DNA from 2 places in the Priestia sp. KCTC 13724 genome. Region 1 is predicted to be linked to the other one. Evidence: riboswitches for the same ligand, from Rfam matches in the RefSeq annotation. Region 1 holds a riboswitch; the other holds the start of a gene.

Region 1 (6,197 bases):
ATGATTACTACCTCTGTTCACGTGTCTTCATTTTTCTTCTCAAACGGAAAAATAATAAAACGGAAAATTCAGTCAATATTTATGCAACGTTAGTGCTTATTTATCTAATTATCCTAAAAAGTTAGGTTTTAAATGATGAAACAGATTGGCTGGTTTAAGTCTGGTAGTGTACCAAGCTTAAATCAGCCAATTTGTCTTTTACTCGCATATAATTAATAAAATGCTAGTGTTTTAGAATGCTTCGTGCGACAAATGTAGCTATGTGTAAAGAGTGGTTTCTAAATTACACTAAGCGGAGAGCCCATTCTTAATAACTAAATAAGAACTACTAGTCACCATAGAAATTTATATATATGCAATTGATTTTTATAAAAATACATAGTAGAATAAAACAGAAATATTATTCTATCAAAGTTTTATCAGAAGTTTTGAAAAGAAAAAAAGCATAAAAATAAAAATAATCTATTTTATATACAAACCCTGTAGAGTCGTAGTCTATGATGGAGTCATCATTCCTAAAACACTCATTTACATCGGCATGCACATCATTTATCATAAAGACATCAAATGTTTTTAGAATATTTTTAATAATTTGTTAGAAAACAGGAGGATTACTATGTCAAACGATTGGAATCATCTATTTAACAGAATGCCTGAACTTTTAGCACCTACTATGGCAAAAGATCATCCAAATCTACCCGTTATAAAAGAAGAAGGGTGCTACTACTATGGATTAGACGGCAAACAATACCTAGACTTTACATCTGGAATTGCAACAACGAATGTTGGACATCGGCATCCAAAAGTTGTGCAAGCTATTAAAGACGGAGCTGACCAGTTACTTCATGGACCTTCTGGCGTTATCATGTATGAGTCTATCTTGAGATTAGCTGACGAATTAGGAAAAGTTACGCCTGGTAACCTGGACTGTTTCTTCTTTGGAAACAGCGGAACGGAAGCAATTGAAGGCGCTTTAAAGCTTGCTCGTCACGTAACAAAACGACCTTACGTCGTGTCATTCTTAGGCTGTTTTCATGGACGTTCAATGGGAGCGCTAAGCGTCACAACTTCAAAAAGTAAATACCGTCAGTTTCAGCAGCCTTCTGGTTTAACCTATCAAATTCCATATGCCAATCCAAAAGAATGTCCAGACGGTGTTAATGTAGATGCTTATTTTGAAGACAAGCTTGAAAAAGACTTTAATACTTTGTTTAAGCATCAAGTAACGCCAGAAGAAGTAGCAGCTGTTATTTTAGAGCCTGTTCTTGGTGAAGGTGGATATATCATTCCACCAAAAAGCTGGATGAAAAAGCTTCGTGAAATCTGTGACCGTCATGGCATTTTACTCATTTTTGATGAGGTGCAAACAGGTTTTGGACGTACTGGAGAATGGTTTGCTGCACAGACATTTGACGTCGTGCCAGATATTATGGCTATTGCAAAAGGCATCGCTTCAGGCATTCCGTTAAGTGCTACTGTGGCTTCACAAGAGCTTATGAAAAAATGGCCTCTTGGCACGCATAGCACTACGTTTGGCGGTAATCCAATTGGCTGTTCGGCTGCGCTTGCTACACTTGAAGTGCTTCAAGAAGAAAATCTTCTCGAAAATGCAAAAGAAATGGGTGCTTATGCGCTCAAACAATTGGAGCTGTTAAAAGAAAAGCATTCGCTAATTGGAGACATTCGTGGAGTGGGACTTATGATCGGAATTGAGATTGTACATCCTGAAACAGGTGAACCCAATGGGGATGCACTATTTGAAATTCTAGACTTAGCTCTTGAACAAGGCGTTCTCTTCTATTTCTGTGGCAATGCAAGCGAAGTGATTCGTATGGTTCCACCTTTATCCGTAACGAAAGAGCAGATTGATGAAGGTCTTGCTATGCTAGATCAGGCTATTCATTTATATGAGCAAAAAGTTGCTATTAATGTATAAAAAGAGTGCTTAAGGCACTCTTTTTTGTTGGTCTAGTTATGATAGCGGTATCATATTGTTAGAAAGAAAAATCTTTTCAGAAAAGTCATTGACATTCCTTTGCTCAGCGTGTAACATAGGATTTAAGTTATCAACAATATTCTACAATATTCGACAAACTTCTTATCCAGAGAGGTGGAGGGACTGGCCCTGTGAAACCTCGGCAACGGACATTTGAACCGTGCCAACTCCAACAAGCAGTGCTTGATAGATAAGAAGAGAGCTGGTTCTTACTTACATGATCCCAACCTCTTCTTACAGTCATTAAGACACTGTAAGTGGAGGTTTTATTATTTTATAACTACATACTGTACGTTTTCTTATCTAGAGAGGTAGAGGGACCTGGCCCTATGACACCTCAGCAACAGGCTGATTGCACTGTGCTAATTCCAGCAAGCGCTTAGAAGCTTGAACGATAAGAAGCAGGTTCTTTAGATAAGGAAGCTTCTTCTATGAAGCTTCCTTTTTATTTTTAGTAAATGGGGTGTAAGAATGAATTTACAGATAGAAAAGCTTAAAGAAAGCGTTATTGAGTATATTAACCAACAAGCTCAAACTTACATAGATACAAGTCATGCAATCCACGACCATCCTGAAATCGGAAATGAAGAGAAATTTGCATCTTATCTCTTATGTAAGCTGCTAGAAGAAGCAGACTTTACCGTGGAACGCGGGGTAGCTGGACATGATACAGCATTTTTAGCAAAAAAAGCATCCGCAAGAAAAGGACCGAGAATTGGATTTCTTGCGGAGTATGATGCGCTTCCAGGGCTTGGACATGCTTGTGGTCATAACATTATTGGAACAACTAGCGTAGGAGCAGCGATTGCGCTTAGCCAAGTGCTTGACGAAATAGGAGGAGAGCTTGTTGTGTTGGGCACCCCAGCGGAAGAAGGTGGACCGAATGGAAGTGCAAAAGGAAGCTTTGTGAAAGCGGGCCTTGTGCAAGACTTAAATGCTTGCATGATGGTTCACCCTGGAAAAGAAACGTGTATTACAGGGACAACGCTAGCTGTGGATCCTATTGATTTTGAGTTTTATGGACAGGCATCTCACGCAGCATCAGCTCCTGAAGAAGGCATTAACGCGTTAGATGCGGTTATTCAATTATTCAATGGAGTGAACGCACTTCGTCAACATGTAAAGGATGATGTGAAAATTCACGGCATTATTACAGACGGAGGAACGGCTCCCAATATTGTTCCCGACTATGCAAAAGCGCGCTTTTATATTCGCGCACAAACGCGTAAAGAGTGTGATCAAGTGACGGAGAGAGTACAGCAAATCGCAAAGGGAGCGGCTATGGCAACTGGTGCTAAACTTAACGCATATTTCATTCAAAATAAAGTAGATCATATTCAGCTAAACCGCGCTTTTGATCGAGTATTTGAAGAAGTATTTACAGAATTAGGCGAAGACGTAGATACGGCGCATAAGCCTGGAATTGGCTCATCTGATGCAGGAAATGTTAGTCAAGTGGTACCAACCATTCACCCTTATATCAAAATCGGTGCTGAAACGCTGGCTTGGCACACTGATGAATTTCGTGAAGCAGCTAAATCTCCAGAAGGTGACAAAGGGTTACTTCAAGGGACAAAAGGTCTTGCTCTCATTGGCTTACGTTTATTAACTGAAGAGGACACGCTTTGTGCTATAAAAGACGAATTTACGAAGAGGCAGGCAGAGCTAGACTAGAATACATCTTTTCTTTCGTTCTCATAAAAGCTCTCTTTCACTCGTATGATAAAAAGAACGTAAGTGAAAGGGGGACGCACTTATTATTATTGTGCAGGGTCGTGCATTAAATATGAATGCAGTGCCATATAGCATGCTTGAAGCTAATAAAGCACAGATTTTGAGAAAAATGGCTCAGTATCAAACAATTTATCGGTATGACAATATTATGCAGTTAGATTTTGAGCTGACTACCCGCCTACGAATTGTAGAAGCATCGTATCTGTTGTATAGAAGTGGTGCGAGATTTGCAACTTTTAAAGAATCTGAATGTAACGAAACATATTGGCTTCGAACCGAAAAAGGAGGATTTAAGCTAAAAGAGAACGTGTTGCCATCCGTCGCATTAAACGATATTTTCTTTAATGGTTCGCTCTATGCGTTTGAATGTGCGGTTGCGATTGTTATGGTTTTTTATAAAGGTGTGTTGGAGAGTATTGGAGAGAGGGATTTTAATCAATTATTTACGAATTTAGTATTATATAGCGGTAAATTTGATGAAGATTTAAATCTTCAAAATCATCATGGTTATGATTTTTTAGAGGGAGACTGCGCTTATTTCAAAAACCCTGATCACCATGAAGATACCCCTCAATGGCAAGGTGAAAATACGATTATCGTTGGGGACGACTTGTATTTTGGACACGGCGTAGGCGTTAAATCCGCTGAAGGAATTATTGAACTGCTAAATGAAAAGAGAAAAGAAAACGCAACAGAGTCTGCTTACTTAACGTCATACATTACGCGTGTTGGTTTCCGCTACCTTAGCCAATTTTATGTTCATCGTGATGTCCTCGTTGAAGTTGATTATGATAAGCTCCCTCTTGTTGTGAGTCAAATAGGCTCAAGCACATACATTGGTTAAGAAAAACCCTCGCTTTCACAAAGCGGGGGTTTCCTATGATAAAGAGTAGAAGTGAACCAATATAATCTGCCTTAGTTGCTATAGAAAGAAGCATACCCTGCTATAATAAACAAAAGAAGCAGCGCAATTGTGATACCGATGATCCACAGCGACAATTTCTTCATAAGGAATACCTCCTCCATTCATTTAAAGAGTAGAAGATGAACCACCTGATGAACCGCTGGCTGTACCATATACAGTTTGACGCTTTACACCAGCTGTTTTGAACCCAACCTTCCAATTCCAATCAATTTGTCCGTAAGCACGGTTAGAAGAGACCCATGTTTTGGAATTTTGTTTTGAAATTGAGACTAGGGGATTGACGTTTTTCACAACTTTTCCGCTCACACTTTGTACGGACGTAACGTTAGATCCACTTGTGGAATAATAGACTGTAGCTTTCACTTGCGTAGTAGTAAACCCTGCAATTTTATACTGTGCTGTATAGGAAGCCGTGCGTGATACACCAGACGATAATGTGGAAAAACGTGACGTTGCATATGCAGATGCTACTGCTGTATTGCTTGTAGGCGCGTCATCGTAATCAACGGATTCCGTTACTTCAATAGAATTAAGTAGCTCGTCTGGGTGATTTAAGTAGTAGATAACTTTTTCTTGCTGTTCAGGAGATAAAGCTGAAAATTGCTCTGCTGAATCTGACTCTCCCTGGGTATTAAGATAAGCAACATATGAAGAAATAGTATATCGCTCAGATCCCGTACTCATTGCTGAAGCGGGTTTTGTTGCAAAAAAAGTGAAGCCTAAAAGTATGATTGATACACAAAAAAGCATTTCTTTTTTTAACATTTGGTGTCGGCCCTTTCCATAATTACTAGGTAAATAGAATCGTAACGACTATTACTTTACCATATTTTCCTGGAAAAACGACAAATTTCTTTTAAAACAATTTAATAATAAATGTGTTGAAATACATCGGAGAAATGTAAATATAAAAAAGTATGTAAGGTTTTCTGACATTTTCCTGGCATTACTGTTAAAAAGAGAATATGATGTATTCAAGATCACATTATTCTCCTGCGATTTCGTATAACCTCTTGAAAAAGGGACTTGGGATTTTTCGTGGATCCACCTTCCTAGCTGCGTAAATCAGCTAGGAATTTTTTTTACCTTTTCAATAGACAGAATAATTAGTTATTTTTGATATATAATGAAACGCAAGAGAACGATGGATTTAAAGAGAGAGTAGGGGGCTTGAAGGAATGCAGCATATTTTAATTAAAAATGCGGAAATTATTACGATGAACGAAAAGAATGACATTGTATATGGAGATCTATACATAGTAGGAGACCGTATCGCTGCCATTGGTAAAGGGTTATCACCGGAAAAAGTCGATAAAGTCATTGATGGAACAAATCGGACAATTGTTCCTGGTTTCATTCATACTCACATTCATTTATGCCAAACGATGTTTCGCGGACAAGGCGATGACTTGGAGTTGATGGATTGGCTTCAAAAGAAAATATGGCCTTTAGAAGCTGCGCATGATGAAGAATCTATTTATTACTCCGCATTATTAGGTATTGGCGAGCTCATTAAAAGTGGCACTACAACTATCGTGGATA
Region 2 (6,197 bases), on a different contig from region 1:
AAGCGGTAAACCAATCAAGATGGCAATAACTAATGAGATACTTGTCATGGTTAACGTTTGAAGGAAGCCTTCCCAAATAACGTCTCCCCACTCTACAAAAAATTCAGCCATCTTATTTCCACTCCTCTACAATAACGCCTTCACTTTCTAAATATCCGATTGCTTCTTCATAAGCTTCCTTATCTCCTCTTAAATGAACAAGCAGCTTTCCAAGCGTTTCATTTTTTAACTGTTCAATTCCACCGGCTAAAATACTTGGTAATACATCAAATTTGCGTGAAACCATCGCAAGCGCCGGTTCATTGGACTTTTCACTTCCTTTAAAATAAAGTGATACAAGCTTACCAGTTTTACGATATTCTGTTTTTAAAGCTTCTGGAAGATTAAATGCAGATTCTGAACCAATAAAACGCTTAGTTGTTGGATGCTGTGGATGAGTAAATATATCCACTACTTTTCCTTCTTCTACGACTCTTCCATTTTCCATCACTGCTACGCGATCACAAATACGTTGAACAACGTTTAATTCGTGCGTAATTAGAAAAATTGTTAAGCCTAATTCTCGGTTAATTTTTAATAGTAACTCCAAGATAGCTTCCGTTGTTTCTGGATCTAAGGCACTTGTGGCCTCATCGCTTAATAAAATTTCAGGCTCATGCGCTAACGCTCGTGCAATGGCAACACGCTGCTTTTGACCGCCAGATAGCTGAGACGGGTAGTGATTAACTTTATCAGACAACCCGACAATTTCTAAATACTTCTCTGCGCGCTTTTGAATGGTTTCTTTATCAATGCCTTCTAGTTTTAGAGGAATTGCAATGTTTTCATATACAGTTGCTGTTTTTAATAAATTATACCCCTGGAAAATCATCCCGATTTTCCGGCGTGTCTTTTGAAGGTCCTGCTTTGAAAGAGTCGTTAGGCTTACACCATTAATGAATACTTCTCCAGACGTTGGTTTTTCAAGTAGATTAACACAGCGAATCAGCGTACTTTTCCCCGCACCGCTATATCCAATTACTCCGAACACCTCTCCTTTTTCAATAGTCAAGCACACGTCTTTCACAGCCTCCACTTTCTTGCCGTTGACTTCATATGTTTTGGAAGTCTGCTTTAATTCAATCACGTTCACCACTCCTTAAAATGCTGGGACAACTGAGCCGTTAAACTCTTCTTCAATAAATTGACGAATTTCATCTGAATGGAAGTATTTCTCTAGCTGTTTTACAACTTCATCATCTTTATTTTCCGTACGTACAACAACGTAGTTTGGATATGGATTGTTTTCAATTTCTTCATGGAAAATGGCATCATCATTAATTGTTAAACCTGCACCCATCGCAAAGTTTGTGTTAATTGCAGCAGCTGCTACTTCACCTAATTGAGATGGAATTTGTGAAGCTTCTAGCTCAACGATTTCAAGATCCAGTTTATTTTCAGCTACGTCTTTTTTCGTTGCTTTTTCTTCAACGCCTTCTTTTAATTTAATAACTCCAGCCGCTTCAAATAGCTTTAACGCACGATATTCATTACTTGGATCATTTGGCACAGCAATTTTGTCACCTTTTTTCAGTTCTTTTATATCTTTAATGCCGTCTGCATAAATACCCATTGGAAACGCAACCGTTTTAAACGCATCCTCAATTTTATAGCCTTTATCTTTTACCTGTTGTTCTAAAAACGGTAATGTTTGATAATTATTTAAATCTAAATCACGTTCATCAAGCGCTGTGTTCGGTGTATTATAGTCGTTAAACGTTTTAATGGTAATCTCTAATCCATCTTTTTCTGCTAACTTCTTCACTTCTTCGTTAATTTGTTGATGAGGACCACCAGTTACTCCGATTGTAATTTTTTCTGTGCTCAAAGTCTTTGCTTCTTCTTTTCCGCACGCAGCCGTTACAATTAGTAGTGCTGACGCCAGTGTTAAACCTAGTACTTTTGTTGTTTTTTTCATTATGTCAATCGCTCCCTTTTCTTTTTTTCCATAAAAAAAACGCCTCTTGCAGATAAAGAGAAGCGATTTTAACCAATCCGCTTCTCTTATCTTTCAGTGTATAAAGATACACCGCAGGATTTAGCACCGTTACAGCACGATTGCTGATAGGTTGCCGGGTTTCATAGGGCCAGTCCCTCCACCACTCTCGATAAGAGTTGCTTTTTTATTCACTTTATTATGATGGCTATTCTACAGGTAGTTTGTATATAGTGTCAATATTTTTTTAATTTTATTTTATAAATTTTTTTAGATTAGTTTTAATTTAAAGAAAAGAAGCATACAAAAGTCTCCTTTTGTATGCTTCTTTTCTTTATTAATTCCAACAAACGCATCCTACAATAACAAGAAGAATAAACAGAACTAAGATTAAGGCAAACCCACTGCCGCCTTTATTATAGCCGTATCCTCCACAATAACCGCCGTAAAAACACATAACATACACCATCCTTTCTGTCTCAGTGTATGCACGCATCATCCTTTTGCTTGTCTAAACGCCTATTTTCTAAAAATATGTACCCTTAACTCAATATTTGTCGCAGTCGAATCATATCACGACATTGAATACCATTTTCATAGATTTCTTCTTCATAGTTATGAACAAAGTGATCAATTTCAATTCCTGTAATACGAAATCCACATTTTTGATACAACGCCAACTGCTCAATACTTGAATTACCTGTTGCAATTTCTACGCTTTTATATCCATAGTGCTTTGAAAGCTTTAAAGCTTCTTCCACCAATTGCTTTCCGTATCCTTGATTTCGCATGTTTTTCTTTACTACAATATTGACAATTTCCACCGTATTCGGCCTTGTTGGTAGCAGTACAACAAGCCCCACTAACTCACCATCTGCTCTTCCTGCAATGCATGTTCCTCTCTCAATATAGCCTGAAATAACCTCTTCTGATGGATCAGCTTCCTTTAACAACTCAATATGATTCTTTGTTACTTGCAATATTTTTTCAAAACGTAAACTAGACATGGTATCGCCCTTTCTTCTTACTATTTTCGTTAAGCAAACTACACCGTATTTGACTGTTTCCCTGTTATAATTAAAAGATATTACTAGAAAAGAAACAAGTCTAAAGGAATTATTTATGAATTTATTGTTATTACATCATTTAGAAACCGTTCGAAGTATTACGCTAAAAGTTTTATCAAGCGTAACTGAACAGGAATCGTTAGTAACTCCCGGTGGCTTTTCAAACAACATTGTTTGGAATTTAGGGCACATTGCATATATTCAAGAAAAGCTTGTTTTGAGCTTGCTGGAAAGAAAAATCAATTGCCTGCCTCATATGAGCGATTATTCGCGGCTGAAACAAAGCCTTCTCAATGGAAGGAAACACCTCCTACCTTAATTCAACTAAAAGAAGAGCTGATGACTCAAACTGAGCGTATTAAAGAATTCATACCCGCTCATTATGATTTGAAGCTAGCCAAGCCGTTCACTAATAAAGCTGGCATTTCGTTTGATCACGTTGGCAGCACGTTCTTGTTTAGCTTTTACCATGAGGGAATGCATGTTGAAACAATTAAACAAATTAAAAAAGCTATTCAAGAAAAAAATCCTAGCAATTGTTAGGATTTTTTTCTTGAATAGCTTACCCGTCGTATATCTGGTTAAAATCTCTATATTTGTGTTACTCCTACTGTTAATATGTATGTTTCATTTACCACAAACTTATCTACTGCTTCTTTTTGCTGCTCGAAATGATAATAAGCAGCGCACACCCCTCCCAATCCTGCTAGCGCTAACACGATTAACAGAATGGACCCAACCTTTTTCATGTTTCATTCTCTCCCCTATGTCTCACAAAGTCTGATATAAACCTTTGTAACATCCCCTTTTGTTTGAAAGGTTTATTCAAGCGAGTTTGAGGAATAACCACTATTCCCCTCACTCTATTTGATGATACCATACCTTTTTCAGAAAATGTATAAATGTTCTCAATTGTTAAAAAATAGTCATTTTTTTACTTTGATTGATAAAAAGATTGCATAAGAAAATGAAGAGCTTTGTTTTTTGAGAGACCAAACGCGTTAATAATATAATCAACATATTGAAATAAAGATTCACCGTTTTTTTCTTTTAGCTTCATAGCTCGAAAAGATTTATTAAATCGATAATGCTTTTTATCAGAAAAAACTAGGCCTTCTTCTCTTAAAAAACCTTTATATGCCCCATGGTTAAAATACAAAACATCATTTCGCACGTTTTCAAGATCAATTACAACAATCATATCTTCTAATTCAGCGTTGAGCTGCGTCATACATTCAATGTACTCGCCAAGACAGCTTAGTAACAATGTTAAAAATTGATGGCCATCAACGTATTGAAATTGATCAAAAATAGCAGCATTTCTGTAGCTTGGTACGCACTCTTGCAAAACAGATTTTACTTCATCAAGCTCTTCTACATATGGAATTGGAATATGAAATTTTGCCGCTCCATTAACAAACTGTTCCCAAGCAACGGTTTTATCATAGGAGTCAATAACATCAGTGTTTCGAAAAATAATTGACTCTGCAGAATATGATGCTTTAACAAACGGTAAATGAACGTTCATTTCAATTTCTTCATACATTGGATAAGCTTTCGGTTCATTTGATTTTGATAAGATATACTGCTTTAATTTATCTTCATCCATATGTTCCAATAAGTACAAGTCATAAATTGGAATGACGTACATATTGCACATTCCATAGTGAACATAGCCTTCGCCGTGCGTAAGCCCCTTTCGGTTATAGATAGATAATTCTTTTGTGCAAAATGCTTCTAAACGCATCATTCGGTCTTTTGACTTTTGATATAGACGGTCCAGGTGATAGCGGTCATCAATTTCTGAAATTGGAGAAGTTCCGCTCCCAATACGGCGATAAACTTTCCCGTATGACATATAAGGAGGGTACAAGCCTTCTGGAATCCAAATAACAAAGACGCCGTACTCTGTGGTATGTTCAGGTGATAGAAACCGAGTAAAAATACGAGGAATTGGATTCGTTACATCCTTCAGCATGTTGTGAATAAAGAGCTCATACTCTTTTTTTTCAAGTAAATTGATTGAGTAATCATCTTCATCAACTCCAAATATTAGCCACCCGCCCATTTCATTGGCAAACGATGCAATAATATTTGGAATCTTCCTCTTCACAGTGGAACTAACTTCTCGCTTAAATTCAAGCTGATACCCTTCTTCTAACTGCTTCGCAACCATCACTTCTACATCAGAGAAACAAATTTCAGCAATCGTTAGCTTTCTTCCCTCTTTATTTATGAACGGCGAATAAAACGAATCACTCACAGTTTCTCCTCCTCATCATATGCATATAACTTATCCATATGATGAAAAGTGGCTAAACAGTCGTATTTCTTCTAAATTAACCAAAGAACAAATCGAGAATATTAGACGCCTTAGACGCTTCTTTATTATAAAACTCTGAGTAACCGCATGACTTACAATAAACCACAACAAAGCGGTTATGCTGAACGTCTAAAAGCTTTGAAAGACCTGTGCCTGTCATTGCCACTTCCTTTTGCCCAACGCTCTGTCCACCACATTTTATACATCCCGCCTCTTTCATTTCTGTCATCTCCTTTGTTAAAATAAAAAATCTAATTTATATTAAGTAATACGAAATAGTGTTTAAAAAGTTTCATATTTTTCCGTTCTTACAATACTCGTTGTTTACCTTCTTTGGACAGAACAATATGAAATCCAAACGAACTACCTCCATTTTTATACTTTTTATTCCTTATTATCCATTTTAACACATTTTTAATTTCACCTCGTATTTTTAAACAAATACAGATATCATTAAAACTGTACGGCTCGTTCCATTGACTGTACTTCAAGGACAACTTCTGATATTCCTTCTGTTTTAATTTTCATCTTATCTCCTCACTTTATAAACCAACCATTAAAGGTGCAACACTTTCTTTTTCTATATTTTAGTATATATTCCATATGGAGATGCGCTTTTCAACTATCCTGCAATAAAAATACAGCGCCTATTTTTTCCGGCGCTGTATACATGCTATTCACTTTCTTTAATCGCTTTTACTAACGATTCAATAAAAGACTGTTTTTTTTCTACGTTAGTTAGCAGCTCATCATATTGAGGTACTGTCAATTCTAACTGCAGTCCCTGATGGCGGGTATTATCATTTGCAATATTATCTGGCGAAACTCCTCT

What was found. A riboswitch is a leader RNA that binds a small molecule or an ion and turns the genes downstream of it on or off. The one in region 1 is predicted to bind S-adenosylmethionine.
Region 2: another riboswitch for S-adenosylmethionine. It lies ahead of AC1UFB_RS09725 (MetQ/NlpA family ABC transporter substrate-binding protein); the one in region 1 lies ahead of AC1UFB_RS14885 (M20 family metallopeptidase).

Annotation. Positions count from the first base shown of each region.
Region 1 covers NZ_JBXDLD010000109.1:14,953-21,149, reverse strand. The annotation lists gene AC1UFB_RS14890 (aspartate aminotransferase family protein) at 617-1,936, shown strand; SAM riboswitch class I at 2,096-2,193, shown strand; SAM riboswitch class I at 2,293-2,397, shown strand; gene AC1UFB_RS14885 (M20 family metallopeptidase) at 2,468-3,670, shown strand; gene AC1UFB_RS14880 (protein-glutamine gamma-glutamyltransferase) at 3,762-4,574, shown strand; gene AC1UFB_RS14875 (hypothetical protein) at 4,761-5,420, opposite strand; gene AC1UFB_RS14870 (5'-deoxyadenosine deaminase) at 5,834-6,197, shown strand, end outside.
Region 2 covers NZ_JBXDLD010000069.1:3,852-10,048, forward strand. The annotation lists gene AC1UFB_RS09715 (methionine ABC transporter permease) at 1-111, opposite strand, end outside; gene AC1UFB_RS09720 (methionine ABC transporter ATP-binding protein) at 113-1,126, opposite strand; gene AC1UFB_RS09725 (MetQ/NlpA family ABC transporter substrate-binding protein) at 1,139-1,957, opposite strand; SAM riboswitch class I at 2,041-2,154, opposite strand; gene AC1UFB_RS09730 (YjcZ family sporulation protein) at 2,313-2,432, opposite strand; gene AC1UFB_RS09735 (GNAT family N-acetyltransferase) at 2,518-2,982, opposite strand; gene AC1UFB_RS09740 (DinB family protein) at 3,098-3,361, shown strand; gene AC1UFB_RS09745 (DinB family protein) at 3,286-3,585, shown strand; gene AC1UFB_RS09750 (flagellar basal body-associated FliL family protein) at 3,633-3,791, opposite strand; gene AC1UFB_RS09755 (AlbA family DNA-binding domain-containing protein) at 3,977-5,305, opposite strand; gene AC1UFB_RS09760 (zinc ribbon domain-containing protein) at 5,382-5,585, opposite strand; gene AC1UFB_RS09765 (poly-gamma-glutamate hydrolase family protein) at 6,039-6,197, opposite strand, start outside.